4 regions of the Faecalibacterium sp. PGM34 genome follow, and region 3 is predicted to be linked to each of the others. Evidence: predicted binding sites of a transcription regulator. Region 3 holds the regulator's gene; each other region holds the start of a gene.
The links. Region 3 encodes Rex, which represses fermentation and respiration genes when NADH is low (regulators of the CRP and FNR family bind a similar motif). Its sites were predicted from a motif close to ATTGTTAANNNNTTAACAAT; they were not measured.

Region 1 (7,366 bases), 750 kb from region 3:
TACCACCCGTGTGCTGTCCTCCTCCGGCACGGACACCTACTCGGCTATCTCTGCGGCCATCGGTGCCCTGAAGGGCCCCAAGCACGGCGGCGCGAACCTGATGGTCAACCGCCAGCTGCAGGATATCCTCAAGCATGTTGAGAACCCGGAGGATGACGATGAGGTGCGCGAGTATCTTCGCCGCATCCTGCGCAAGCAGGCGGGCGACGGCTCCGGCCTGATCTACGGCATGGGTCATGCGGTTTACACCATCAGCGACCCCCGTGAGGTCATCCTGAAGCAGCGCGCAAAGCATCTGGCCTACGAAAAGGGCTTTGAGGAAGAGTACAACATGCTGTGCAGCATCGAGCGGCTGGCACCCGGCATCTTTGCCGAGGAAAAGGGCAGCTCCAAGCCGGTGTGTGCCAACGTGGACCTGTTCAGCGGCCTGATCTACAATATGCTGGGCATCTCGGAGGATCTGTACACCCCGCTGTTCGCCATCGCCCGTGTGCCGGGCTGGTGCGCACACCGGGTGGAAGAGGTGATCTTTGCCAACCGTATCATCCGCCCGGCCTACAAGTATCTGGGCGTGCGCCAGAAATATAAGCCCATCGAGGAACGTTAATGGAATCGTTAGAGTTCGTTGTTGTCCTACTCTGCGTGCTGCTTGGCATTGGCCGCGGCGCAGACCTTGCCTTTGCTACGGACGCCGCCACCGGTCTGTGCACCGCAGGTGCGGTGTGGTGGCGGTATCTTGCCTTGGGCGCTGTGGTGCTGGCCGCAGTGCTGGCCGGACGCAGCCGCCCGCTGCCTGAGACGCCGCTGCGCAGCCGCCGCCCGGCGGCAGGCGTACTGGCCTTTGCCGGGGCGGTGTGTATGCTGGCTGCCGGTGCAGCACAGTTCGTGCTTGCAGCCGGTACGGTAAGCACCTTTGTGCGCATTCTGCTGGAGGTAGCCTGTGCCGTGTGGCTGAGCAATCTCGGTCGCAGCTGGCTGCGCCGGGACGGCTGGAAAACGCCCGGCGGCGGTCTGCCGCTGGCCATAGCGGGCAGTGCACTGTTCTACTGGAACGTGCTGATGCGCTTTATGGAGAACAGCTCCAGCTGGCACCGGGTACAGCCTACGGCAGCGGTCTGGCAGGAGATGGCGGCGCTGCTGTTTCTGGCGGCGCTGGCGCGCACTCTATATCTGCCCCGGCCGGAAAACGGGCGCACCCTGCACGCAGCGGCGCTTGCAGCCTTTTGTCTGTGCCTGTGCTGGGAGCTGCCCCGGGTGCTCCTGCTGTTGGCAGCGGGTCTTAGCGGCGGTATGGCGGCAGCGCTGCCGGAGCTGCTTTCCGGTCTTGCGCTTTGCTGCATCGGCGGCATGGGGGCTGCCTGTACCGGGAAGGGAAAAGCTGGAAATAACTGACAAAAAACGGCAGTGCACCCTTGGTGCAATTGAACAAAAGCTTTGTGGCAGGGTGCATAAAATCGTACAAAAGCAAAAAAAGATAAAATTGTGTTGTTAATTTTTTAGCAGATACTTGAAAGTTTGCCAGTTTTGGTCTACAATAAAGATACCGTGATTTATCCGATTATGGGTAAAATAATTAGGAGGTACTATTACAATGGCTGTTAGAGTTGCTATCAATGGTTTCGGTCGTATTGGCCGTCTGGCTTTCCGTCAGATGTTTGATGCTGAGGGTTACGAGGTCGTTGCAATCAACGACCTGACCAGCCCCAAGATGCTGGCTCACCTGCTGAAGTACGATACTGCTCAGGGCTCTTTCTGCGGCAAGATCGGCGAGGGCAAGCACACTGTCGAGTCCACCGAGGATTCCATCATTGTTGACGGCAAGGAGATCAAGATCTACGCTGTTAAGGACGCAAAGGATGCTCCCTGGGGCGAGCTGAACGTTGACGTCGTTCTGGAGTGCACCGGCTTCTACACCAGCAAGGAGAAGAGCATGGCTCACATCCAGGCTGGCGCAAAGAAGGTTGTTATCTCTGCCCCCGCAGGCAACGACCTGAAGACCATCGTCTACTCCGTCAACGAGAAGACCCTGACCGCTGAGGATCAGGTCATCTCCGCTGCTTCCTGCACCACCAACTGCCTGGCTCCCATGGCTAACGCCCTGAACAAGACCTTCCCCATCGTTTCCGGTATCATGACCACCGTTCATGCTTACACCGGCGACCAGATGATCCTGGACGGTCCTCAGCGCAAGGGCGATCTGCGCCGTGCTCGTGCTGGCGCACAGAACATCGTTCCCAACTCCACCGGTGCTGCTAAGGCTATCGGTCTGGTCATCCCCGAGCTGAACGGCAAGCTGATCGGCTCTGCTCAGCGTGTGCCCGTTCCCACCGGCTCTACCACCCTGCTGGTTGCCGTTGTCAAGGGCAAGGATGTCACCAAGGAAGCTATCAACGCTGCCATGAAGGCTGCTTCTTCTGAGTCCTTCGGCTACAACGAGGATCAGATCGTTTCTTCCGACGTTATCGGCATGCGTTACGGCTCTCTGTTCGACGCTACCCAGACCATGGTCGCTAAGATCGACGACGACACCTATCAGGTTCAGGTCGTGTCTTGGTACGACAACGAGAACTCCTACACCTCTCAGATGGTCCGTACCATTAAGTACTTCGCTGAGAACTGCTAATCACAGCTCTACGCTCAAAAGTACTTGAGGTGCTATGCCGAATAACGGATGATACCGGCTTTGCCGGTACGAATATGCTGTGATCGGCACGACAACAGGATATTGAGTTCGACACCCTTCCTTTTGCGGGTTTCCGTGAGAGGAAGGGTGTTTTTATGTGATGGAAAGCTTACGATACGGGGCGGTTGTAAGATCAGATGCAGCCACCTTTTACCTATTTTCACGGGATCTTTTATCGATTTGGACTAAGCGATTTGTCTGACGAAACGAAGGAAAAGCTGATACGTTCGATAAATTGCAAAAAATAGGTTGCTACGCACAGAATGATAAGGTAATATCCGTTATGACTAATATTGACATTATTAAAAGACAGAAATATAACGACATTATAAGGCTGTGAAAAATTTAATCACGGAGGAATCAAGCAATGATGTCAGAATCGACGGTAAAAAGTTTTCACTGCAATAACTGCGGAGCGCCACTTGTTATACCTAAGGGATCGAAGGGAAAAGTTATTTGCCCTTCCTGCCGGACGGAATGCGTAATTGAGGGTCTGGTAAAAAATGCGGAAATTTAGGCAAAAGAAAACATTAACAGTGGTATGCCTCTTGTCGCAGATGTTGGGGCACTTCACGAACGAATCGTTAAAGTTTTAACAAACTCGCCCTGCATGCCGTTGGATTTGCTGGAACGCGTAGAGAATGTAAAAGAAGAGCATGTGTGTGTGCCTGCATATTTGTTTTATTGCGATGCCATGGGAAATTACACTTAAATGCCATGGGAAATTACACTTATGATGCGGGTAATATTCGTGAGCATAAGACTGCAATTGATCTGGGCGACAAGGTTCGTGTGGAAAAAGAACGCTATGTGGAATGGACACAAATGAGCGGTAGCGTGTCGTCTTCTGAAACGCTTGTTGCCAGTGGCAACAAGCAATTTGCGGATGTTGTAAAAAAGCTGTATATGAATTGCTCGCCTGACAGCTTGGTTGATATTGAAGAGCTGGAATATCCGGCTGATTTTAACACGTTTGATTACAATATACCTCAGGCATCGGCATTTAATCAATTGGTTCGTCCTGAAATTGAGAATCGCTTAAAGCAAAAGGCGTATGATCAGTTGGCGGGCAAGCGTGTAAGAGACCTCACGATTGGCAGTTCAAGTGTACAGAAAGATGAGATCGTGCGCATTTTTCTGGGCATTTATCATATTGTATACGTTTATGCAGACAAGGAGTATTCTCTCTATATTTCTTCGACTGGAAAGCGTAGTTTTTACACCGAGGTGCCTCTTGACCCCAAGAGAGTTCAGTTCTTGAGAGAAAAGACTGCTGCGATTAAAGCGTTGAAGAAACCTGAAATGAATGCTTTGAAAATTGCGGCAATTGTGGCGCTGATCTTGGCGGCACTTCAGTTTGTGGGAAACTCTAGGAGCTTCATTGTTGGAATTTTGTGCGCTGCCGGAGCGGGTGCAATCATTTATCTGCATAACAAGAAGTCTGCGGAATATAAGGCTGCTTATGGCGCTCTAAAGCATGAGCTGGATGCTTTCAACGCGCAGGCAGATGAGGCTGTGAAACACTTTGCTCAGAAGGATCGTGCCCTAAAGGGAATTTATTCTCCGTATGAGCAGATGGACGATTTGAGCGACAGTCAATATGCTACCGTTTAAAGCGCTTATCTTATAATAGCGCAATAGCATTATAAGATAAGGGACTTGAAGGCGGCTTTTCCGAACAGAAATAATTTGCTTGATTTGAAATGTGAATGTGGTTTCCATAAAACTGCATTCACATTTTTGGTATCCGATTTTTTCTGTGATTTTCAATGATTGATTTAATGGAAAACTATGGACAAAACAGAATTGATTCGCTTCAAAAGAATTGCAAGTGGCGAAATTGTTGGGGCAAAAGCAATTGAAATTGTGTCTGTGCCAGACTACTCTATTTTGGTGCCGCAATATTCAAATGAAATGGATGCCATGTAGAAGATAAGCGAACCCTGTCTACATACGAAGTGGTCGAAGATGGACTGGAAGTGGATCAGAGCGGCATTGCATATCAGCCGTGGCAGGACAAGACGGGCGATAATGGCAGCTTTCAGTATAATTTCCCTAAAATGGATGAATACGGGAAGCGCTTATACGGTGAGGATGGAAAGCCACTCTATATGAGCACAGAGGAATTGCTTGAAAGCGGAAAAATAAGAAAAGTGGAAAAGTAAAAAGTTGTCGGCTTGTTTTTCTCGTGCAAAACGATCGGTTCCGGTTTCTTGCAAGGTTTTTCTGAAGGTGTCTGTTTTTGAGCTGGTCTTAATAATCATTGCATTTGTGAAAATGATGCAGAGCTGATTTCAGCAGATAAAAGTAAAGGAGTATTGATATACCTATACAGCACAAGCCGCGGAACGGCATCAGGATGAAATGGTGTATATCCGTGGCTGCTCGATGAAATTGAAAGAACTGTTATCGGAAGTCAAAGGCAAAAATAATTATCGCAAAATTCAGAAGCTGTACGACTTGATCAGCACCAGTCCCGCAAGATCCTGTGCTACAACAAAGAGCCTTGAGAATCAGGTCGTGCGTGAGCTGGAATGTCTGGAAAATGCAGTCCGTAGCGAAAATGATGTTTTGATTGACGCAAGTGTGAATAAGATCGAGCGTCTGGCAAACGAGAGAAATCGAATCCTGCAAGTGAAAAATTAACATTTTGAAATGAGGCAGTTGCCCATACGCACCATTGCAATGTTGAAGATGCAAAGGCGAATCTTAAAAAATGAGCACAGAAAAAGCTGAGCATCTGCGTAAAGCAACCGCCCGGTGAATGCACAGTTCCACAAAGCAAAGAGGCACCCGATGTCAGAATCGGGTGCCTCTTTGCTTGTCTAAAGGGCGCTGTTTTGCGGTAACCCCGTGTTTATTTATCCACTTGCAGGGAGAAAATTTGCAGAATAGATGATTTGCTCCGAGAATTGTGCTATACTGAACTTACAGTGTCCCCGATTCGATGCACTTTACAGATGAAGTTATCTCTCTTTGCAGGGGCATCAGGCAACGGGGGAAAGCATATACACTACTAAAAGTTCGCTTTTGGGAACGAGGTAATCAAGAATGGGAAAATATTTTGGAACCGATGGCTTCCGTGGGGAAGCTGGCATTGATCTGACCGCTGACCACGCTTACAAGGTTGGCCGCTTCTTGGGATGGTACTACAACGCCTTGCGCGAGCGCAACGGCAACAACGAGCCCGCCCGCATCGTCATTGGCAAGGATACTCGCCGCAGCTCCTATATGTTCGAGTATAGCTTGGTTGCTGGTCTGACTGCCTCCGGCGCAGACGCCTATCTGCTGCACGTCACTACGACGCCCAGTGTGGCCTACATCGCCCGCGTGGACGACTTCGACTGTGGCATCATGATTTCTGCCAGCCACAACCCGTATTATGACAACGGCATCAAGCTGATTGACTGCTACGGTGAGAAAATGCCCGAGGAGACTCTGCTGCTGGTGGAGGACTACATCGACGGCAAGCTCTATGTGTTCGATAAGGACTGGCCGGAGCTGCCCTTTGCACACCGGGAGCACATCGGCTGCACCGTGGACTATGTGGCAGGCCGCAACCGCTACATGGGCTATCTGATCTCTCTGGGTATCTATTCCTTCAAGGGCATTAAGGTCGGTCTGGACTGCGCCAACGGTGCAAGCTGGAACATCGCTAAGAGTGTGTTTGACGCTCTCGGCGCAGATACCTACGTTATCAATAACAAGCCGAATGGTCTGAACATCAACAACAATGCCGGTTCTACCCATATCGAGGGTCTGCAGAAGTTTGTGGTGGAGAACGGTCTGGACGTTGGCTTTGCCTTCGATGGCGACGCCGACCGCTGCCTGTGTGTGGACGAGAAGGGCAACGTCATCACCGGTGACCACATCCTGTACATCTATGGCTGCTACATGAAGGAGCACGGCGAGCTGATGAACAACACGGTGGTCACCACGGTCATGTCCAACTTCGGTCTGTACAAGGCCTTTGACGAGCAGGGCATTGGCTACGCAAAGACCGCTGTGGGCGACAAGTACGTTTACGAATACATGTCTAAGAACAACTGCCGTATCGGCGGTGAGCAGAGCGGCCATATCATTTTCAGCAAGTACGCCAGCACCGGTGACGGCATCCTGACCAGCCTGAAGATGATGGAGGTCATGCTGGCAAAGAAGATGCCTATGAGCAAGCTGGCTGAGCCCCTGAAGATCTATCCGCAGGTACTGGAAAACGTCCGCGTGACCGATAAAAAGGCCGCGCAGAACGACCCGGCGGTGCAGGAGGCCGTCAAAGCTGTGGCAGAAGCACTGGGCGATACCGGCCGCATTCTGGTGCGCGAGTCCGGCACCGAGCCGCTTGTCCGCGTGATGGTGGAAGCCCCCGACCACGATACCTGCCAGAAGTACGTCTCTCAGGTCGTGGAAGTCATCAAGGATAAGGGCTACGCCGTCTGAGGTTGAACACGGCGGCAGATGTTGCCCGCGCACCAAAATGCGGGTAGCAGATGCGCTGCCCGGCGGGATTCTGCATCTTTTTGTTGACAAACCCGCACTTTTTGCGTATGATAGAAGCAACACTGAAAATTGTGTCAAATTGGCTGTGAAGAGAAGAGTACGCACCGTCTGCGCCTGACAGAAAGCCCGAAGGATGGAACCGGGCAGGCCGCGCGGTGCCGAAGATGGTCTTGGAGCCGCGCAGGT
Region 2 (7,366 bases), 1.3 Mb from region 3:
CGGAACATAAGGCGGGGGTCTTGCTGTATAAACTGGAATTTATTTTAATAAATATTTTTCAAATGCTTTGTGCGTGTCAAAGTGAACCTCTTTGAAAAATAAAACGAGCCAAATAATAAAAGCCGGAATAGCCATATATGGTGTTAAAAAATAAGACAACACTGCTCCTACTAACATTATGCCAGCCCATGTAAAACACTGATTTTTTATATCACGAGAAATATGAGCTTTATCATACAATGCCTGTTCTTCTTTCGGTAATGAATTAAATCCCGAAACAAATTTAGCCGCCTTTTCTTTAAATATTGCAAATAACACTCCTATAATCACAAATGGAATAACCAAAACTCCACATAGCCAAAACCCTATATTCATAGTATGTTCCTCCTTCACAAATTCCGATTTATAATTTGTAATATGATTAAAAAATACCCCGCATCGGAAGTGTTCTGGTGCGGGGCAGGGAAGGTTTACTGGTTTTCAGCAGGTTGCGGTGCAGCAGGCTGTGCGGCTGCATCGTCTGCAGGGTCGCCGAACTGGTCGTGATAGCTGTTCAGCAGGGTCAGCTCCTGATGGCGCTGCAAGCCGTGGATGACCAGCTTTTTGATGACGTCGTAGATAACGGCGAACAGCGGCACACCCACGATCATGCCTACAAAGCCCCACAGGCCGCCAAACAGCAGGATGGCGAACAGCACCCAGAAGCTGGAAAGGCCGGTGGTGTTGCCCAGAATTTTGGGTCCGATGATGTTGCCGTCCAGCTGCTGCAAAACCAGCACGAACAGCACGAACCACAGCGCCTTGATGGGGTTCTGGATGAGAATGAGCAGCGTGGCGGGAATGGCACCGATGAAGGGGCCGAAGAAGGGGATCACGTTGGTCACACCGATGATCACCGACACCAGCAGCGCACTGGGGAACTTAAAGACCAGACAGCCGATATAGCACAGCACGCCGATGATGGCAGAATCCATGATCTTGCCGTTGATGAAACCGCCGAACATTTTGTCTGCGTACTTCACTTCCTCGGTGATCAGCTGCGCCCAGCGGGGGCGGACGATGCTGTGCAGCACCAGCTTGCCCTGCTGCACGAACCGCTTGCGGCTGGCCAGCATATACACCGCCACGATGATGCCGATGATCAGGTTCTTGGCCACCGTCACCACGTTCAGCACACCGATGGCTGCGCCGCTCACAATGTTCTGCATGGAGGGCAGCAGGGTGTTCTTGAGCCATGTGTTCCATGTGTCCAGATTGGTATTCAGGGCGGCGTAGGCCGAGTTGAGCAGCTCCATGATCTGCTCGTTATTCTCAATAAACTCCAGATGGTTTGCCCAGTTCATGAACTTTGTAATGTTGGCCTGCGCGGTGTAATACAGGGTAGTCACGCTGGTAATGAGCTGCGGTACGATCATCATGACCAGCGCATACACCAGCAAAAGCCCGAACAGGATGGTAAGCGCCACGGACAGCGCATTGATCAGACCGTTCATCTTTTCCGGGATAAACCGGCGCAGAAAGTTTTCGATGCTATTGCACACAGGCTTGAGCAGATAGGCAATGACAGCACCGTAGATAAAGGGCATCAGGATGCCGGTCAGGGTAGAGATAGCCGAGCCAAAGCCGTCAAAGCGGTAAATGAGGAAAAAGAAGATGATGCTCAGTGCAATGGCACCAAACCCTGCGAGCATCCCATAGAGATACGGTTTGATGTGCGGCTTTTTGTCCATCATGACAAACTCCATTCCTGCTGCGGGCAGCGGGAATACCCGCAGCGCTTATTAAATTTTGTTGCTTCTGCGCCAGATGTGCAGCTTTTCAGCCTCGCGGATCAGCTCTTCACGGAAGTCCGGGTGTGCCACGCTGATCAGAGCCTCAGCCTTTTCCCAGGAGGTCAGGCCCTTCAGGTTCACGCAGCCATATTCGGTGCACAGGTAGTGCACGTTGGCGCGGGTGTCGGTAATAATGCTGCCATTCTCCAGCGTGGGACGGATGCGGCTTTCCAGCTGGCCGGTCTTTTTATTAAAGAAGGTGGAGGACAGGCAGATAAAGCTCTTGCCGCCCTTGGAAAGGTATGCGCCCAGCACGAAGTCCAGCTGACCGCCTGCGCCGGAAATGTGCTTCACACCGGCGCTCTCGGCGTTCACCTGACCAAACAGGTCGATATCCACGGCATTGTTGATGGAAATAAAGTTGTCCAGTGCGGAAATGCTGCGGATGTCGTTGGTGTAGTCCACCGGGGCAGACATACACTCCGGGTTATCGTTCAGGTAATCGTACATCTTCTGAGTGCCGGCACCGAAGGCATAGACCTGACGACCCTTGTCCAACTGCTTGCGGCTGCCGTTGATCTTGCCGGCCTTGGCAATATCCACAAAGGCATCCACATACATCTCGGTGTGCACGCCCAGATCCTTCAGGTCGCTCTGTGCGATCAGCCCGCCGATGGCGTTGGGCATACCGCCGATGCCCAGCTGCAGGCAGGCACCATTGGGGATCTGCGGCACGATGAGGTTGGCTACCTTCAGGTCAACCTCAGTAGCGGCACCGGCAGCTGCCATCTGGCCGATGGGGGGATTTGCGCCCTCCACAATGCCGCTTACCTGAGAAACGTGTACGCAGTTCTCCATGCCGCCAAGGCAACGCGGCATATTGGCGTTGACCTCCACGATGATCTTCTTGGCCTTTTCGCACACGGCACCCAGATGCGAAGCGCTGAGGCCGAAGTTGAAGTAGCCGTGCTCGTCCATAGGGGTCACCTGAAATACTGCCACATCCACGGGGTCGCTGCTCTCGCGGTAGTAGCGGGGCAGCTCGGAGTAGCGGATGGGGGAGTAGAAGGAGAAGCCCTGCGCAATGGCCTTGCGCTCAATGCCGCCCATGTGCCAGCTGTTCCAGGTCATGTGGGCAGCAGGGTCGTCGATCTGGAAGATCTCCGGCACCCACATCAGGATGCCGCCCCGGAAGTTGACCCCTTCCAGCTCCGGCAGACGCTTTGCCAGCTCGGCATCCACGGCCACAGGGGTGTTCACAGCCCAGCCGTAGTCCACCCAGTCGCCGCTTTTGACCAGAGCGGCAGCCTGCGCAGCAGTCATAAGCTTCTGTGCGTACAGTTCCTTGCAATCCATTATAAACCATCCTCTCTTAAAATACATAAAAGAATTGTAAACAATTCTGTGCGGACAAATTATGCAGCTGTTTTACGCCTGTTTTGCGGAATGCACACCGTTTTGCCACATCTGTGTGGTAACCTTATAAACAAGGCAGCAGTGTGTGCTGTGCCCTGCGCAGAACAGCTCAACTTAGTTATAACATTAACAAAGTGCAGAATCAATAGTTTTGGCTAAAAAACAGCCGGTATGGCATAATGAACAGTTTTTGGAGCTTTATGTGGGGATTGTTTGGTACGTAAAAAACAAAAAATTTGAGAAAAAGTCTTGATAAAATTTTGACGATGTGCTTTACTAATAGCGTGGGAAGCAACTGCGGAGCAGTGCGGGATGATTCGTTTAAAATTTAACGATAAAACGCACCGCAGCAGTTACAGGTTGCACCCAAAGCTGGAAAGTGCTATCATGGCAGAACCACATCGCGCTTAGTAATTACAGCGCACAAGGAGGACACTGACCGATGGCAACAGCAGTTTATCCCGGGTCGTTCGATCCGGTCACCAAGGGACATCTTGATATCATCAAGCGCGCAGCAAAGATCAACGACCACCTCATTGTGGCGGTGCTGATCAACAGCGCCAAGCATCCGCTGTTCACAGTGGAGGAGCGGGTGGCTATGCTGCAGGAATGCTGCAAGAACATCCCCAACGTGACTGTGGAAGGCTTCGACGGCCTGACCGTGGAGTTCGCAAAAAAGCGCCACGCATCCGTCATGGTGCGCGGGCTGCGGGCGGTAACGGACTTTGAAAACGAGATCCAGCTTGCGCAAACCAACCACGCACTGATGCCCGGCATCGAGACCATGTTTCTGGCCACCAGCATCAAATGGAGTTATCTTTCCTCCACCATTGTAAAGGAAGCAGCGTATTACGGCAGTGACATCAGCAAGTTCGTTACACCCAATGTGGAAAAAGCCGTCAACGAAAAATACGCCCAACTCCGGGAGAGGGAAGAGACCTGATACCGCAAAAATGCCGCAGGGCGTTTTGATAAATGGGTAACCGATAAGTAACACACATACACAATTCAGGAGGCTATTCACATGAAAAAGATCGTTATCGCATCTGCATGCCGCACCGCTATCGGCAAGTTCGGTGGCACTCTGGCCAACGTTCCCGCTGCTGAGCTGGGCTCCATCGTCATCAAGGAGGCTCTGGACCGTGCAAACGTCAAGCCCGAGCAGGTCGATCATGTTTACATGGGCTGCGTCATTCAGGCTGGTCTGGGCCAGAACGTCGCTCGTCAGGCTGCCCTGAAGGCTGGCCTGCCCATCGAGACCCCCGCTGTTACCGTCAACGTGGTCTGCGGCTCCGGTTTGAACTGCGTGAACATGGCTGCTCAGATGATCGAGGCAGGCGATGCTGACATCGTGGTCGCAGGCGGCATGGAGAACATGGACATGGCTCCCTTCGCACTGCAGAAGGCTCGTTACGGCTACCGCATGGGCGCTCCTATGGGCAAGAGCGAGATCGTGGATACCATGGTCAACGATGCCCTGTGGGATGCCTGCGGCTTCAACAAGCACATGGGCATGACCGCTGAGAACGTCTGCACCAACGAGACCTATCAGAAGAAGTACGGCTACAGCCCCATCACCCGTGAGATGCTGGACGAGTTCGCATACAACAGCCAGCTGAAGGCTGACAAGGCCATCAAGGACGGCGCTTTCAAGGACGAGATCGTTCCCGTTGTGATCAAGGGCAAGAAGGGTGACACCGTGTTTGATACCGATGAAGGCCCCCGTCTGAGCGCTCCCGAAGTGCTGGCAAAGCTGAAGCCCGCTTTCACCAAGGACGGCATCGTGACCGCTGGAAACTCCTCTGCCATCAACGACGGCGCTGCTGCTCTGGTCATCATGAGCGAGGAGAAGGCCAAGGAGCTGGGCGTGAAGCCTCTGGCTACCTGGGTCGCAGGTGCTCTGGCAGGTGTTGAGCCCGAGGTCATGGGTCTGGGCCCCATCGCTGCTACCAAGAAGGTCATGGCTAAGACCGGCATGAGCGTTGCTGATATGGATCTGGTCGAGGCAAACGAGGCCTTTGCAGCACAGTCCATCGCTGTCGGCGAGGCTCTGGGCTTCGATAAGGATAAGCTGAATGTCAACGGCGGCGCCATCGCTCTGGGCCATCCGGTCGGCGCTTCCGGTGCTCGTATCCTGGTCACCCTGCTGTATGCTATGAAGCACCGTGGTGCTCACAAGGGCCTGGCTACCCTGTGCATCGGCGGCGGCATGGGCTGCGCTACCATCGTTGAGATGGACTAAGCTCCATTACTGGAGATCCTGACTGAATGACAGACCCGGGCAGGGGAGGAACCGGAGAGCCTGCTCTGGCCCGGGGGCTGTTTATGATAACTGATAAGATTTGAATAGGAGGTTTTCACAATGGCATTTGTAAAAACCGAGGTGCAGGGCGCAGTTGAGATCATCACCATCGACCGTCCCAAGGCACTGAATGCCCTGAACCCCGAGGTTCTGGCTGACCTGAAGGCTGCATTTGAGGCTGTGGATCAGGAGACTGTCCGCTGCATCGTTCTGACCGGCGAAGGCGACAAGAGCTTCGTGGCAGGCGCTGATATCGGTTCCATGAGCACCATGACCAAGGCAGAGGGCGAGGCCTTCGGCAAGCTGGGCAATGATGTGTTCCTGATGATCGAGAGCTTCCCCATCCCCGTCATTGCAGCCGTGAACGGCTTTGCACTGGGCGGCGGCAACGAGCTGGCAATGAGCTGCGACATCCGCATCTGCTCTGACAACGCTGTGTTCGGCCAGCCGGAAGTGGGTCTGGGCATCACCCCGGGCTTCGGCGGCACCCAGCGTCTGGCTCGTCTGGTCGGTATGGGCATGGCAAAGCAGCTGGTCTACTCTGCGTTGAACATCAAGGCTGACGAGGCTTACCGCATCGGTCTGGTCAACGCCGTGTATCCGCAGGCTGAGCTGATGGAGAACGTCCTGAAGCTGGCAGGCAAGATCGCAAAGAACGCTCCCATTGCTGTGCGAAACTGTAAGAAGGCAATGAACGACGGCATCAGCCTGCCCATCGAGAAGGCTGTTGAGGTCGAGGAGAAGCTGTTCGGCGATTGCTTCGAGACCCACGATCAGCAGGAGGGCATGGCTTGCTTCCTGTCCCGTGAGAAGCCGAAGCCCAAGGCAGTGTTCACCAACAACTAATCCATTACATAATTTTTGATATTAAAGGAGAGATTTCCTATGAAGATCGGTGTTATCGGCGCTGGCACTATGGGTCAGGGCATCGCAAAGGCATTTGCACAGGTTGAGGGCAACACCGTTGCTCTGTGCGACATCAAGCAGGAGTGGGCCGAGAATGGTCTGGCAAAGATCAAGAAGGGCTACGAGAAGCTGGTTGCAAAGGGAAAGATGACTCAGGAAAAGGCTGACGCGATCGTCGCCGCCATCACCCCGGGCCTGAAGGAAGATCTGTGCGCAGACTGCGATCTGGTCGTTGAGGCTGCTTTCGAGGATATGAAGGTCAAGCAGACCACCTTCGGCGAGCTGGATAAGATCTGCAAGCCCGAGTGCATCTTCGCTTCCAACACTTCTTCTCTGTCCATCACCGAGATCGGCAAGGGTCTGACCCGTCCCCTGATCGGTATGCACTTCTTCAACCCCGCAGACCGCATGAAGCTGATCGAGGTCATCGCCGGCTGCAACACCCCCGCCGAGACCGTTGAGAAGATCAAGGAGATCTCCGTTGCCATCGGCAAGAGCCCTGTTCAGGTCAACGAGGCTGCCGGCTTTGTGGTCAACCGCATCCTGATCCCCATGATCAACGAGGCTGCCTTCATCAAGATGGAGGGTGTTTCCGATATCGCCGGCATCGACACCGCCATGAAGCTGGGTGCTAACCACCCCATGGGACCCCTGGAACTGGGCGACTTCATTGGTCTGGACATCTGCCTGGCCATCATGGACGTGCTGTACAACGAGACCGGCGACAGCAAGTACCGTGCCTGCCCGCTGATTCGCAAGATGGTGCGCGGCGGCAATCTGGGCTGCAAGACCGGTAAGGGCTTCTACGTTTACAACGCAGACCGCACCAAGACCCCTGTTGACCAGCTGTAAGTTCTGATAAACATTTCTCCCGGCTGCGGGGAAAGCGGCCGGGAGGAATTTGTTTGCACCGGGCTATTCCGGTAAATGAAAAAAGACCTGTTAGGAGGATATAGCGATGGATTTTACT
Region 3 (7,366 bases):
ACAGCACGGCGATCGCCACAGAGCCGCCCAGAATGGAGGGAATGTAGTACACGGTGCGGAACAGGTTGACGCAGGCGATCTTGAAGTTCAGGATGTAGGCGATGAACAGTGCGAAGATCAGCTTCAGGGGCACGGTGATAAAGGCGTACTTGAAGGTGATGATCAGCGCCTTGGTGATCTTTCTGGTATGGAATGCGGTAATGTAGTTGGCCAGACCAACAAAGCTGGTGCCGTCCTTGAAGAAGTTCATATCGGTGAAGCTGTAATACAGCGACTGACCGAAGGGGAACGCCTTAAAGACGAGAAAGCCGATGATCCAGGGGATCAGATAAAACAGACCCTGATACTTATCGACCCATTTCTGGAACGGAGTTCGTGCGCCTGCGGGCGCATTACTTTTTTTCATCCGAAGTCCTCCTTTTACAGGATTTGAAGCAGACAGTGCAGCAGGTCACAGACCGGCAACAATTCATTCAAGGTTTGATAATCTTTCTCCGATAAAACAAGGGCATCTGTCGTACGGGCGGCAGATACCCTTATTGTGTTTCAGATGCGGAATATCCGGTTCTGACCGCTGTCAGAGAGGGGTAAGCTTAGCCGATGGTGTAGCCGACAGACTCCATGCCGTCCAGCAGGATCTCAACAGCCTCTTCGGGGGTCTGATCGCCGTAGTCGATGTTATCGAACACTTCCTGATAGATGCCGGTGCCGGAAGCCTTCAGGTCGTTGTGCTCGAACAGAGGATCCAGCTTGTTGGTGGTGAAGGCCATGACCTTGGCGTTAGCCTCAGCAACCAGGCTCTTGACAGCGCCGGCGTCCTGCGCGAACTTCAGGCCAGCCTTGGAGGCGGGGATGCCGCACTCGGAGCCCATGATGGAAGCGCCCTTCTCCTCGTTCAGCAGGAAGTTGATCAGGGTAGCAGCCTCGGCAACGTTCTTGCAGGTCTTGGTGATAGCCAGACCCATGGACACCTTGGAGAAGCCGCCGTTGTTGTCGCCGAACTTGATCTCCTCGCCGACGGTGAAGCCGTCCTTGTTGCTGTCGTCCAGAGCGGAGGAGTACTTGCTTGCAGCGGAATCCCACTCGAAGATGCCTGCGATCTTACCGGTGATCCACTCGTTGGACTGGTGGGTAGCGGTATCGGAGTTTGCAGAGTAGTAGGTCTTGAGGTTCATCATGACGTGGTTGTCCACCAGGCTCTTGATGAAGGCCAGACCCTCAGCGATCTCCTCCTCGGTGTAGTTCAGGGTGGAGGTGACGGGATCTGCCCAGTCCTTGCCGTACTTGGACTCGAGGTAGAACACCATCAGGATCATACGGTCGTATGCGCCCAGGTGCATGGGGTAGTAATCGTTGCCCAGCTTCTCCTGGAAGGCCTTACCGGCAGCCATCAGATCGTCCAGAGACTTGGGAACTTCGGTGATGCCAGCCTTATTAAAGGTGGTCATGTTCCAGTAGAAGATACGGCCGGTCATGGAAACGGGCACGCACTGCTGGCTGTTGGCCACATAGCAGGCGTCCATAGCAGCGGCATCCCACTGGGTCAGGTCGATGAACTTGGAGGTGGTGTTCAGGTCCACGAACTTGCTGCCGTCAGCAGAGTAGTTGTACAGCCAGTTCCAGTTCACCTGGCAGACATCCTGAGCGTTGCCTGCGATGAAGGCAGCAGCCATCTTCTCTTCCCAGCCGGACCATGCGGCAAAGGTGGGCTCCACGGTGATGTTGGAGTGCTCAGCCTGGAAAGCCTCCAGAGCGCTCTGGTAAGCAGCGTGACGGCTGTCGCCGCCCCACCAGCTGATGCTCAGGTTGACGGGGCCGTCAGACAGAGCCAAGCTCTCGTCTGCGGAAGCAGCGGGAGCCTGAGAAGCAGCGGAAGAAGCGGTGGAAGAAGCAGCGGGCTTGCTGCCGCAGGCAGCCAGCAGACCTGCAGCACCGACAGCGCCGGTAGCCATCAGGAAGTTACGACGAGAAATTGCCTTGCTCATTTTTGTTCTCCTCCTAATAGAAAACATCTTCATGCAGGGGGTCTGCACATGCCCCCTTGTATACAATTATGATAACAAAAGCCACAAGAAAAAGAAAGATGCAATTTACAGTGATACAGGATAAAAACATACAAATATTGCCCTTGTTTTCAGAACAGATTCGACGTCCTTGCCGAAATGAATAAACTTGCGCTGAAAAACTGTGCAGCTTGTATACTTCAATGACTTGCATAAAAATCTGGGATGCAACAGGGGCATAACGGCAAAAATTTCAATAATTCCTGTTACATTTACCGTTCCGCCTGTAATTTTTTGTGCTCTGCCGTCCCCCGCTACTCTCTTCTTCTCCCATTCCCTCTCCCCTCCGTCGAGTAACTGCCCAGTCTGAACTGATATATCAATAGTGCAAAAAACGTGCGAATTCCGCCCGGTTGATATATCAGTCCCTCTAAATGCAACAAATTGATATATCAGTCTGTATACAGCCTATGGGGGGTACCCCTTCCGTCTGCTCCCCGCATTCGCAGCCACCTTCCCCCGGCGGGTGAAGGCTTCAGCGGGGGCGGTACAGTTTCCGACTGAAGTGGAAAGCTGCTTGCCCGGAAGTCAACCCTCTCCGTCATCGCTGCGCGATGCCACCTCCCCCGAAAGGGGGAGGTTTTGCTCTACCTACCGGCGTAAGCCGTGACTGAGAGGGTGCAATCCACGCAAAAAAGCCGCTGCACCCGGCGCGGTGCAGCGGCTTGTATATAATATAAAAGTATCTCAGTTTTCCTTTGCAGCGTAGAACGCCCGCCGCGCTTTGAAGTAGCACTGGGGGCACATGCTGACGTACTGCACATCGTTTTCAAGGTCGATGGCTACCTGCTCGCCCTCAAAGACGAACTGCCCGTTCACCTTGCGGCAGTTGCAGATGGCCTTGCGCCCGCAGGTGCAGATGGTTTTCATCTCCTCGATGGTGTGCGCCAGCTCCAGCAGACGGGTAGAGCCCGGGAAGCCCTTGAGGGAAAAATCTGCCCGCAGACCGTAGCAGATCACCGGGATATTCAGATCTACCGTGACCATGAACAGCTGCTCGGCCTGCTCCGGGGTGAAGAACTGGCTCTCGTCGCACAGCACACAGGCCAGTGGGCCAGAAGCATCGTTTGCCGCCTTCACAGCTGCAAACACGTCCAGCTCCGGCGGGATCAGCAGGTCTGCCTTGCGGCGCACGCCCAGACGGCTCACCAGTTCCCCGCCGCCCTTGGTATCCACCTGCGGCTTTAAAATGAGCACCTTCATGCCCTGCTCTTCGTAGTTGTGTGCCACCTGCATCAGCGCCGTGCTCTTGCCGCTGTTCATGGCACCGTAGCGGAAATACAATTTTGCCATGCCGTCACTCCTGATTGCGCAGACGGTAGCCCAAGCTCATCAGGCTGTCGCCCAGATGGACGTTTTCCACCACCACATCGGGGTAAGGCACCGACAGGTCATAGTGGGAGAAGTTCCAGAAGCCCTCGATGCCCAGATCCACCAGCCGTCCGCTGACCTGCTGTGCACCATCGCGGGGCACACAGAGCACCGCCACCTTGGGCTTGTTTTCCTCGCAGAATGCCTCCAGCTCGTCAATGTGCCGGATGCGGATGCCGCTGATTTCCTTGCCCACTTCGTTTTCAGCCACATCAAAAGCGGCGATCAGCTTGTAACCGTTGGCGTCGGTAGTGATAAAGCGGCTCACCGCCTTGCCCAGACGGCCGCAGCCGATCAGGATGGTGGGCAGACGGTCGCCGTTGCCGAACAGCAGGCTTTCCAGAATGGAAAGCAGGTTCTCCACCGAGTAGCCGATGCCCTGCCGACCGTTCACGTCGCCGATGCAGTTGAAGTCCTGCCGCACCTGCGAGGCGGTGGTGCCCATCTGGGAAGCCAGCTCCCGGGAGGAGATGCTGGTAATGCCGTCGTCCTGCAAGGAGCGCAGATACCGGTAATATTTGGGGAGACGCTTGATCACAGGGATCGATGCTTTTTGGGGGGTGTTCATAGGAAAATTCTCCTTTCTGCCCAACGCGCTGCAGCTTCTGCCGCCATGCAAGGGACTTCTTTGCGCGCAGAGAGATGTTCCATTTTATCCTGTAATATTATTTAAAGTATACAGCATGAAAGGCGAATGTCAAATACCCATTTATAAAAAAATAAAAAATTCACAAAGTTTCTTGTTTCTTTTCTCCTGTATACTTTCCCGTTTGCCGGGGGATACTGACCCCACAAAGACCCCGCTACGGAAGGAGAACGCGCATGGATACGGCAAAAGACACCCCCGCAGAGCAGCACCGGATGGAAAAAGAGGATATCGAAGATCTGGGCACGGTCACCCTGAGCCGTGGCGGTCATGTCATCCACTGCCTGACCGTCATCGGCCAGATCGAAGGGCATACCGAAGCGCCGCAGGGGCAAAAGACCACCAAGTACGAGCACGTCATCCCGCAGCTGGTGGCGGTGCAGGAGGACCCCCGCATCGAGGGACTGCTGGTGCTGCTGAACACGGTGGGCGGCGATGTGGAGACCGGCCTTGCACTGGCAGAACTGATCGCCAGCATCTCCAAACCCAGCGCCACGCTGGTGCTGGGCGGCGGGCACTCCATCGGCATCCCGCTGGCGGTCAGTGCGCGGCACAGCTTTATTGTCCCCACCGCCACCATGACAGTGCATCCGGTGCGGCACTCCGGGCTGATCTTAGGCGTCCCGCAGACCATGCACTGCTTTGAGCAGATGCAGCAGCGCATCACCGGTTTTGTAGCCGCCCACAGCGGCATGCCGGAAAAGCGCTACACCCAGCTGATGCTCCATACCGGGGAGCTGGTCATGGACATGGGCACAGTGCTGGACGGACGCCGCGCCGTAAAGGAAAAGCTGATCGACGAGCTGGGCGGTCTTTCGGACGCGCTGGCATGGCTGTACAGGGAGATCGAGCGGGAATAATAAAAACAACATTATGGTTTGCCATTTTTGCCCTTGCGTGGTACAATAGTAGAATCAATTATTGTGTCTATGGGAAGTTGGGGAACAGAGTAGAATGGCAACGAAAAAACGAAAATCAACGAAACGGCGTACTGCTGCCCGCCGTAAAAAGGCAGAACAGCGGCTCCCGGCAGGGCTTGGCACCCTGTTCGGCGGTCTGCTGCTGATGGTGCTGGCCTTTGTGCAGGGCGATTCCGCATGGCGGGTGCTCCATGATGTGCTGTTCGGGCTGTTCGGCTGCGGCAGCTTTGTGCTGGGTGCAGCCGTGTGTTGTCTGGCCGTTTTGTACACCCGGGGCGAGGAGCTGCTGTCCCGCATCCTCAAGCTGGTGCTGGGGCTTATCTTTGTCTGCGGCACGGTCATCGTGTTTTCCGATATCCAGCCGCAGGGGCTGTCGGCGCTGCAAATGCTTTCCGCCTGCTATGCCAACGGTGTCAGCGCATGGCTGTCCGGCGGCGCAATGGGCTTTGTGCTGGGCGGCGTGCTGCTTTTGCTGTGCGGACGCCCGGCGGCAAACCTCATTATGATCGTGCTTTTGCTGTGCGGCAGCCTGTACATTTTTGACATCACCCCCGCCGAGGTCTGGGTCTGGCTGTGCGCTGTCACCGGCGGCCTCCGCGCCCGCAGCTCTGCCTTTGCAGAGCAGAGCGCCGCCCGCCGCGCCGAGCGCGCCGCCATCCGGCAGGCAGAGCGAGAGATCGATGAGGAATACGACGAGGCCGAGGACGAGCCGCTGGACGAGGAGGACGAGCCTGCCGGGCTGCATCTGGGTGTACCGGACTGGATGTCCGGCGTGCTGCGCTGGGGACACAAGGTAACGCAGGAGATGGAAGCAGACGCGGTGGACACCGAAGCCGCTCCCGCCGCCCCTGCTCAGCCGGAGCCCGCCGCGCCGCCCATCACCCCGGTGCGGGTCAGCGTTGCGCGTCCCCGCGCCGCCTTTGACGTAGACCTCGGCCCCGACCACACCGCCCTTTCCGAGGGCGGCAGCGAGCCCATTGAGCCGCTGATTGTCGGGCCGGGCGGCACCTTCGGGCAGGACCCGCTGCGCCCCGCTCCCAAGCCCACGCCGCCGCCCATCGTGGCAGACCCGGTGGTCACCGCTGCGTCAGATTTCTTTGCCAAGGACACCCCGCAGCCGGAAGAGCCCGCCCCCGCTTTTGATGCTCCCATCGTCCAGCCGGCAGCGCCGGTGGTACAGCCGCAGATGCCGCCGCAGCCGGAAGCTGCGCCCATCCAGCCCGCCGTGCCCCGGGTGAGCGCCGAGAACGCCGTGGCGTTCCGCTCTGCGCCGGATGAGGACGGCTGGATCAGCATCACCGCCGAGCCGGTGGAGGAAAAGGACATCAACTCGCTGGTGGCAGCGGCCATGGAAAAGCCCGCCGTTTCCGAGCAGGCAGCCGCCACCGCCCCCGCAGAGGAGAGCGAGCCGGTGGGCAGCTACGAGTACCAGTACCCGCCCATCGAACTGTTTGGAAAAACGCAGGAGGAGAGCGACCCCGGCGCACAGGAGGAGCTGAAGGCCAACGCCCAGAAGCTGGTGGATACGCTGGAAAGCTTCGGCGTGCGCACCCGGGTGCTGGATATCTCCCGCGGGCCCTCTGTCACCCGGTACGAGCTGCAGCCCATGGCAGGCGTGAAGATCAGCCGCATCACCTCGCTGGCAGACGATATCGCCCTGAACCTTGCGGTGGCAGACGTGCGTATGGAAGCGCCCATCCCCGGCAAGCCCGCCGTGGGCATCGAGGTGCCCAACCACAAAAAGACCGCTGTTTCCATCCGCAGCATCTTTGAGAGCCAGAGCTTTCTGCGCATGACCTCGCCGCTGGGCATCGCCTTGGGCAAGGACATTGCCGGTGTGGCGCAGGTGACCGACCTGTGCAAGATGCCCCACCTGCTCATCGCGGGCAGCACCGGCAGCGGTAAATCCGTGTGCGTGAACAGCATCATCATGAGCCTGCTGTTCCGCTCCAGCCCGGAGGACGTCAAGCTGCTGCTCATCGACCCCAAGGTGGTAGAGCTGGCCGAGTATAACGGCATCCCCCACCTGCTGATGCCCGTTGTCACCGAGCCCCGCAAGGCCGCCGGTGCACTGGGCAGCGCGGTGCAGGAGATGGAGCGCCGCTACCGCCTGTTTGCGGAGAACAACGTGCGCGATATCAAGTCCTTCAACAAGCTGGCTGCCGAGCAGCCGGAGCTGGAAAAGATGCCCTACATCGCCATTATCATCGACGAGCTGGCCGATTTGATGATGGTGGTGGGCAAGGACGTGGAGGATTCCATCTGCCGCATTGCCCAGAAGGCGCGTGCCGCCGGTATGCACCTGATCGTTGCCACCCAGCGCCCCAGCGTGGACGTGATCACCGGCCTGATCAAGGCCAACATCC
Region 4 (7,366 bases), 680 kb from region 3:
CCACGACTGGGAGTGCTGGCAGCTGGTCTTTGCAAACGCCGCTGAAAACTTCCTGTGGAAGTAAACTGTGTGCAGTTCGCATAAATAAATGCAGAACCGTCGCCAAACGATACTCTGATATATATTGTATAAAACCCGGAACTTTTTGAGCCATAGTGCTGCAGAAAAGTTCCGGGTTTTGCGGCCTTTTGCAATATCCCCCGTCAACAGGGAAACTCCTTTTCCACAAAAGCCATTCCCTTCCCCGGAAGGGGTGAAGGCTCTTGCTCCGGGTCGATCTTCAAAAGTTGACTTTCGTGCCGCAGCGTCCCCGCCGCGCGGCTGTCCTTTACCTCTATATCCCTCCTGTGAAAAAGGAGTTCTGAAAAGTCCGCAGGTTTTTCAGAACTCCAAAACAAAAAATATCTTTTCCGATGATGATGCGCAAAGCGAACGCGGAGCGCATTCCAAGTCGTCCCACATAAAAAGGCTGCTGCACAAAACCCTGTGCAGCAGCCTTAACTATTAACTTGCGGATCAGATGCTGAACTGCACGGCGCAGAAGGCGGCATAGATGCACAGCAGTGCAATGCCCTGCGGGCGGCTCAGCTTGCCCTTGATCAGTGCGGGCAGGGTGAGCAGCAGCATCACGGCAAACATGACCGGGATATCCATCACCAGCGAGGCGTTCATGCCTGCGATGGTGGAGTTCTGCGGGATGCTGAAGGGTGCCAGCGTGACGGACACGCCGCTGACCAGTACCAGATTGAACACGTTTGCACCGATGACATTGCCCAGCGACAGCGCACCGTGACCCTTGGCCAGCGAGGTAATGGCGGTGACCAGCTCCGGCAGCGAGGTGCCCAGTGCCACAAAGGTCAGCGCAATGACCGACTCCGGCACGCCCAGTGCCTGTGCGATGAGGGTGCCGTTGTCCACCAGCAGGTCAGCGCCCACAGCAATGAGCACTGCGCCAATGGCGAGCAGACCCAGTTCCTTGGCAAAGGAGCCTTCCTCTGCCTGCTCCTCCTCTTCCGGGGCGGGGGCGTTCTTCATAGCCAGCACGTTGCACACGATGTAAGCCACGAATATGGCCAGCAGGATCAGACCCACCGGGCGGGTGAAGGAGCCGGTGGTGTAGGCCACACCGGCATAGAAAGCGGCAGCCACAAAGAAGAAGGCTACCGGGGTGCGCAGGCTCTTGGGGTCAACCTTGCCCGGGCGCACCGCAATGGTGATGGCGGCGATCAGTGCAGCGTTGCAAATGACCGAGCCGATGGCGTTGCCGTAGGCGATCTCGCCGTGACCGGTCAGGGCAGAGGTGGTGGACACCATGACCTCCGGCAGGGTGGTGCCAATGGACACCACCGTGGCACCGATGAGCAGCTCCGGCACATGGAAGCGGCGGGCGATGCCGGTGGCACCGTCCACAAACCAGTCGCCGCCCTTGATCAGGCACAGCAGACCCACGATAAACAACAGAACAGGGATCAGCATAATATCTCTCCTTTTTTTAAATGATGGCAGCAGAGGCACAAAAAAAGACCTTTATCACATCCTGCCCGGAACGGGAAAATGTGATAAAAGTCTCAAGCATCCGGTACTGCATCGGGCATTTCTGCCGGGTTTGTCGCCACAGTACAGCGCACCGTTTTTAACCAAGGTACGCCCCTTACTCCCTTTTATCCAAAGAATATTATACCGGTTTTCCGGCAAAAACGCAAGGGGAAATATGGGTTTTACTCTGCCTTGGTCACTTTTTTGGCGTTGGGGTAAATGCGCTCCATGCGGGCGTTGTCGAAATGCGCGTCAAGGAACACTTCCAGCTGTCCGTTGGGCGCTTCGCCGCTGGTGCGGGCATTGTACCGCGCCAGTGCCAGCGCGCTGGTAAGCATATTCACCGCCATGAACACCGCCAGCGCCGCCGTCATCCACGGACGGATATGGCCGCGCACCTTTTTTATCAGCTTCAGCACCAGCGGGTAGCCGTAGCGCATCCACAGCACCGCCGCAATGCCCCAGAAAAAGCAGTACAGCAGGTTGATGCGCCCGCCCAGATTGAACTTGAACTTGCTGTAATCCCAGAACACGGTACCGAACAATAGCTCTGTGACGGCGCTGCACACATATTCATATACGCCGCCCAGCACCGTGCCGAAGGCAAAGAGATAGCGGTCGCTTTTATCCTGATTCTGCCGCAGCAGCACGGTAGCCATAGCCAGCGCCAGACCCCACACCACGCTGAAAGGCCCCCACACCAAGCTGGAACGGCTCATCCATACCCCGGCGGTCAGGCGGCAGAACACGGTCTCCACCATATCGCCCAGAAACGCCCCAATGACGAACAGCCACAGCAGGTCGCCCACGCTGAGGAAGTCGGCCTGCCCCTTCTGCACCGCTGTGGGCTGCTGCCGGGCGGCCTCCGGGTAGGCGCGCTGGATGCGCTTTTCCACATACACGGCAATGCGGCGGCGCAGGGTATCGGAGCGCGCCTCTAGTTTCTGGTTCAGCTGTTCCAGCACCGGGTGCTGCGCTGCATACCGCCCCACCAGCACCGCCGAGCCCAGCTGGTCCAGCGCCGCGATGCCCAGCGCCGCCCACACCAGCGGATGCAGCAGCCAGCCCGGCACAAGGGCACACAGCCGCAGCAGCAGCCCGTTGCCCCAAAGCACGGTCACCATGCCCAGCGCGCCCCACAGCACCGAGTATTGCAGGCAGACGTAGCCGTTCAGGTTGAACTTTTTATCGGAGTAATCCCACCATTTGCGGTTGTGCAGCCGTTCCAGCAGCTTTGCCGTGAGCCACTCCACCACGGTAGCCGTGAGCATACAGGCCACAAACAACGCCACCGGCTTTGTGCGCATATCTGCAAAGCCCACTGCCATCAGGATGGCCGTAGTGCCGTACACAAAGCAGAACGGCCCCGCCGCCATGCCGCGGTTTGCAAACCGCTTGCCCCGGAAGGTAGCCACCACGGTCTCCCCTACCCACCCAAGGAAGGAATAGACCAGATACAGCACGCCCAGCGTGTAGAAATTCAGTGTCATCGCGCTTTCCTCGCCTTCAAATTTTATGCTCTGATTGTACTCGCTTGCGCCGGTTTATACAAGAGGACGGCTGAAAATGTTACAATTGGTACGGGATTTCATTTTACGAACGCATCATTCCGCTAAAAAAGCCGCTGCACAAACACGGTGCAGCGGCTCTCGGAGTTTATTTTTTACAGCTTACAGCTGGCTCTTGTACAGCTCCACGATCTCCTCCACGCTGGTGTCGCGGGGGTTGCCGGGACGGCAGGCGTCTGCAAAAGCGGACTCGGCGAGGAACTGGATGTCCTCTTCCTTCAGGATGCCGTGCAGGTTTGCGGGGATGCCCACGTCTGCGCTCAGCTGCTTGACGGCAGCGATGGTGGCATCAGCGGCTTCCACATCGTTCATCTCGTCGATGCCCATAACGCCCATCGCCTTGCCCACGGCGCGGTAGCGCTCGCCGGCAACGCTCTTGTTGTACTCCAGACCCACCGGCAGCAGGATAGCGCAGGCCACACCATGGGGGGTGTCATACAGGGCAGACAGGCCGTGTGCCATGGAGTGCACGATGCCCAGACCCACGTTGGAGAAGCCCATACCGGCAATATACTGACCCAGAGCCATGCCCTCGCGGCCCTCCGGGGAGTTCTGCACAGCGCCGCGCAGGCTCTGGCTGATGAGCTTGATGGCTTCCAGATGGAACATATCGGAGATAACGCAGTGGCCCTTGGTGATGTAGCCCTCGATGGCGTGGGTCAGAGCGTCCATACCGGTAGCAGCAGTCAGGCCCTTAGGCATGGAGGACATCATATCGGGGTCGACCACAGCGATCTCGGGGATATCGTTGGTGTCGACGCAGACGAACTTGCGCTTCTTCTCCACATCGGTGATGACGTAGTTGATGGTGACCTCAGCAGCAGTACCGGCGGTGGTGGGCACTGCGATGGTGAACACGGCGTGCTTCTTGGTGGGAGCAACGCCTTCCAGAGAGCGGACGTCCGCAAACTCAGGATTATTGATGATGACGCCGATGGCCTTTGCGGTATCCATGGAGGAGCCGCCGCCGATGGTCACGATGCAGTCAGCCTCGGCGGCCTTGAAGGCAGCCACGCCGTCCTGTACGTTGGCGATGGTGGGGTTGGGCTTGATCTCGCTGTAAACAGCGTAGGCAAAGTTTGCGGCATCCAGCAGGTCGGTGACCTTTTTGGTAACGCCGAACTTGATCAGGTCGGGGTCGGAGCAGACGAAAGCCTTCTTGTAGCCGCGGGCGGTCAGCTCGGGAACGATGTTCTCGATAGCACCGTGGCCGTGGTAGGAGATGGTATTCAGAACAATGCGGTCAGCCATAATACAAATCCTCCAAATCTGTTTGCAGCCGCCTTTCCGGCGGCGTTTCTCTACGTTTCAGCATAGCACATCGTCAAAAAATTTGCAATGTAAAATTGTTTAAAATTGTAGCATATTTTTATACTTGTGTATTGTTTTCTGTTATTTTTGTCTGTTTTCAAGGATTATCATCCCCCGCAAAAAACAATCCTTGCCAAATGGCCGTGCCTGTGTTATACTATCCTAGTAACCTTTGCTGGTGTGGCGCAATGGCAGCGCAACTGATTTGTAATCAGTGGGTTGCAGGTTCAACTCCTGTCACCAGCTCCATAAAGCAACGCACAGACGATGTATTGAACTCGCCTGTGCGTTTTATTTTTTGTCAAAAACAGCCTAAAATCACCTGAAATCATGGCATAATCTAACAAAGAAGCCAACAAATCAGCATTTCATCCTCTGCATAACACACTTCTGTAGTACCTGCGCCGTCGGGTACCACCCGGGGGAACAAACAGCACCTGCCAAAAGACATCTAAGGTGTTCCCCCGCGGGCGTTTTGGGTGTATAATGGAAAAAAGCACCCAAACCAAAGGAGGAACCAAGCATGATCCAATTCGGTCTGCGTCTGCACGACGCGGAAAAGCTGCCCATTGAGCAGGTGCTGCCGCTGGTGCACCAGAAGGGCTTTTCCTGCGTGCATCTGGCACTAAGCAAATCCCTGAAGGAGGTGCCCAACACCCCCTCTGCCCTCACCCCCGGCTACGCGGCCTATCTGCGTCGCCTGTTTGCCAAAAACGAGCTGGACATCGCGGTACTGGGCAACTACCTGAATCTGGCGCACCCGGATGCGGATGCTCTGCACGCCATTCAGGAAAAGTACTACGCGCATATCCGTTTTGCCAGCCTGCTGGGCTGCGGCATGGTGGGCACCGAGACCGGTGCACCCAACGCAGAGTACAAGTTCTGCCCGGCGTGCCGCAGCGATGCTGCCCTTGCCACCTTTATCAAAAACTTCAAGCCGGTGGTGCGCTGCGCCGAGCAGTACGGCGTGACCATTGCCATTGAGCCGGTGGTCAAGCATATCGTGTATGACGCCCGCCGCGCCCGCACTGTACTGGACGAGATCGGCAGCCCCAATCTGCAAATTCTGCTGGATCCGGTGAACCTTTTGAACATGGAAAACGTAGACCGCCGGGAGGAAGTGTTCGCCGAGGCCATCGAACTGCTGGGCAAGGACGTGGCCATGATCCACTTCAAGGACTTTTTGCGGCAGGATGCCGGCGGGCAGCTGGCTGCCACCGGTGCCGGGCAGGGCGGCATGGGCGATTACCGCACCATTCTGCGGTTTGCCAAAGAGCAGAAGCCCTATGTGTTCGCCACCTTGGAGAACACCACCCCGGAAAACGCCGTCCAGTGCCTGCAATATCTGCAAAAACAGTACGACGAGTGCTGACAGTAAATGAAACCGCACCCTGCTGTCCGCAGCAGTCTGTGATTTTATGGTATTCACTGCAACGCTGGAATCAACATGCAGCATAACGGAGTATTCCAGATCATCCGTATACTTCTTCTTGTACTCCTTGTCCATCAGGACCCGCAAAGACATTTCCCTTTGATTTGTTGTCCTTTTTGGTCTCAAATATGTTGCCGATTTCTTCCGTCAGATCATCCACAAAGCCGTTGTCCGCCTCTGCATCGTCCGCAGCCGCATGGATGGCATCGGCTCCTTCACCGGTATACTCCAGCGCCTCGGGCGAGAAATCCACCATCGCAGACTCCTGCACGGTCACGTTGCTGGTCACACTGCCATCCGCGCCGCTCTCTGCACTGCCCTCCACATAGTGGAATTCGCTGCTGTCCTGATCGCTGTCGATCTTCAACAGGTCGAACACATCCCGGATGTCCAGTTCCTCGTCACCAGTAATGACAAGTTTGCCGCCTTCCTCCTGAATGTCCTGCACACGGGCCACCAGCAGTCCTTCCGGGCTGTGGTAAACAAAGGTATCGCCTGCCTGCAGGTCCCGGAACTCCTCGGTGGGGTTTTCAACGGTATACACATAGCTGTCGGCGTCCTGCGTGATGACGTTTTCATCGGGTGCCACCGTGTCATTGTCCAGCACTGCGACATCGGCCTTTACCACACCAAAGTTCGTGTCATCCCGCTCGTCCAGATTGACCACCAGTTCCGGGTCAAAGTCGCTGGCCTTGGCTTCCTTCAGGTCAGACATTTCCTCGGTAAACAAAGTGCTGACATAAGTATCGCTCAGGGCGCTGTGCTCTTCCGTGTCCAGCAGAAATACCTTGAGCACAAAATACTGGGGCAGCGTGCCGGTGAGCGGGATCTCTGCCATGGTCTCTTCCGTCTACTCCACCTGTATGGTGCCGCTGGCCAGCAGCTGCTTGCTGTCGGTGCTGTAAATGCCCACCACAAGGTCTGCCGTACCGGCGGCAAAATAACGCACTGTGGCGGTCTGTCCCGTTACGCCTGCATCGATCACCCGGTAGTTCTGGGCATCGCTGCCGCCGTTTTCTGCGTCCGGGTCTGCGTCCGGCATTCCCGCCAGCAGCAGGGCGCTCAGGCTGTCGGTGGCGGTCATGCTCAGCTGGTCGCTGGTCGTGGACTGAGAAAGCTTGCCGGTCTGCTGCTGCGCCATTGCAGCAGCGAGATGCGTGCGTTGGCCGGTACGGTATGATCTGCCAGCTCTATCCTGCCCCGCACAGCCACCGGTGCCACAGTAGTCACTACACCGACTGCCACCGCCACAGCGGCCGCACCTGCGGCCAACGCAATGATCGCTCCGCCGCCGTCTCCATCGCCGCCGGGGGCGGGGGTGGGGGAGTCCTTCGTGTCGTAGCACGCCGTCACCTCAACATCCAGACTGCCCATTACAAAGGTGGTCTGGCGGGCGGTCTCCTCGGCCAGCGTGATGTCACCGGCTTCCACCTTCCAGCGGGCAAAGGGCTTTCCGTCCTGCTCTGCCGGTGCAGTGATGGTGACCACTGCGCCCGCAGCAGCCTGTTCCTCGGGTGCC

Region 1: the regulator Rex is predicted to act here: its motif matches at 1,485-1,504, upstream of gap (type I glyceraldehyde-3-phosphate dehydrogenase).
Region 2: the regulator Rex is predicted to act here: its motif matches at 3,437-3,456, upstream of coaD (pantetheine-phosphate adenylyltransferase).
Region 4: the regulator Rex is predicted to act here: its motif matches at 4,425-4,444, upstream of fucO (lactaldehyde reductase).

The regions. Positions count from the first base shown of each region.
Region 1 is NZ_CM136898.1:2,465,299-2,472,664, reverse strand. It holds gene ACXPUX_RS11970 (citrate synthase) at 1-607, shown strand, start outside; gene ACXPUX_RS11965 (hypothetical protein) at 607-1,392, shown strand; gene gap (type I glyceraldehyde-3-phosphate dehydrogenase) at 1,592-2,623, shown strand; gene ACXPUX_RS11955 (Sjogren's syndrome/scleroderma autoantigen 1 family protein) at 3,051-3,200, shown strand; gene ACXPUX_RS11950 (hypothetical protein) at 3,401-4,297, shown strand; gene ACXPUX_RS11945 (hypothetical protein) at 4,663-4,848, shown strand; gene ACXPUX_RS11940 (hypothetical protein) at 5,048-5,329, shown strand; gene glmM (phosphoglucosamine mutase) at 5,735-7,120, shown strand.
Region 2 is NZ_CM136898.1:1,929,463-1,936,828, forward strand. It holds gene ACXPUX_RS09035 (DUF3784 domain-containing protein) at 40-375, opposite strand; gene ACXPUX_RS09040 (AI-2E family transporter) at 471-1,733, opposite strand; gene ACXPUX_RS09045 (butyryl-CoA:acetate CoA-transferase) at 1,782-3,128, opposite strand; gene coaD (pantetheine-phosphate adenylyltransferase) at 3,631-4,131, shown strand; gene ACXPUX_RS09055 (acetyl-CoA C-acetyltransferase) at 4,213-5,430, shown strand; gene ACXPUX_RS09060 (enoyl-CoA hydratase-related protein) at 5,551-6,336, shown strand; gene ACXPUX_RS09065 (3-hydroxyacyl-CoA dehydrogenase family protein) at 6,376-7,248, shown strand; gene ACXPUX_RS09070 (acyl-CoA dehydrogenase) at 7,355-7,366, shown strand, end outside.
Region 3 is NZ_CM136898.1:126,073-133,438, forward strand. It holds gene ACXPUX_RS00595 (carbohydrate ABC transporter permease) at 1-406, opposite strand, end outside; gene ACXPUX_RS00600 (ABC transporter substrate-binding protein) at 594-1,985, opposite strand; gene ACXPUX_RS00605 (thymidine kinase) at 2,751-3,356, opposite strand; gene ACXPUX_RS00610 (redox-sensing transcriptional repressor Rex) at 3,361-4,002, opposite strand; gene ACXPUX_RS00615 (ClpP family protease) at 4,257-4,940, shown strand; gene ACXPUX_RS00620 (FtsK/SpoIIIE family DNA translocase) at 5,035-7,366, shown strand, end outside.
Region 4 is NZ_CM136898.1:2,532,985-2,540,350, forward strand. It holds gene ACXPUX_RS12220 (alpha/beta hydrolase) at 1-64, shown strand, start outside; gene ACXPUX_RS12225 (calcium/sodium antiporter) at 517-1,476, opposite strand; gene ACXPUX_RS12230 (putative ABC transporter permease) at 1,719-3,026, opposite strand; gene fucO (lactaldehyde reductase) at 3,207-4,355, opposite strand; tRNA gene ACXPUX_RS12240 (tRNA-Thr) at 4,590-4,664, shown strand; gene ACXPUX_RS12245 (sugar phosphate isomerase/epimerase family protein) at 4,939-5,787, shown strand; gene ACXPUX_RS12250 (hypothetical protein) at 5,888-6,685, opposite strand; gene ACXPUX_RS12255 (hypothetical protein) at 6,698-6,988, opposite strand; gene ACXPUX_RS12260 (InlB B-repeat-containing protein) at 6,934-7,366, opposite strand, start outside.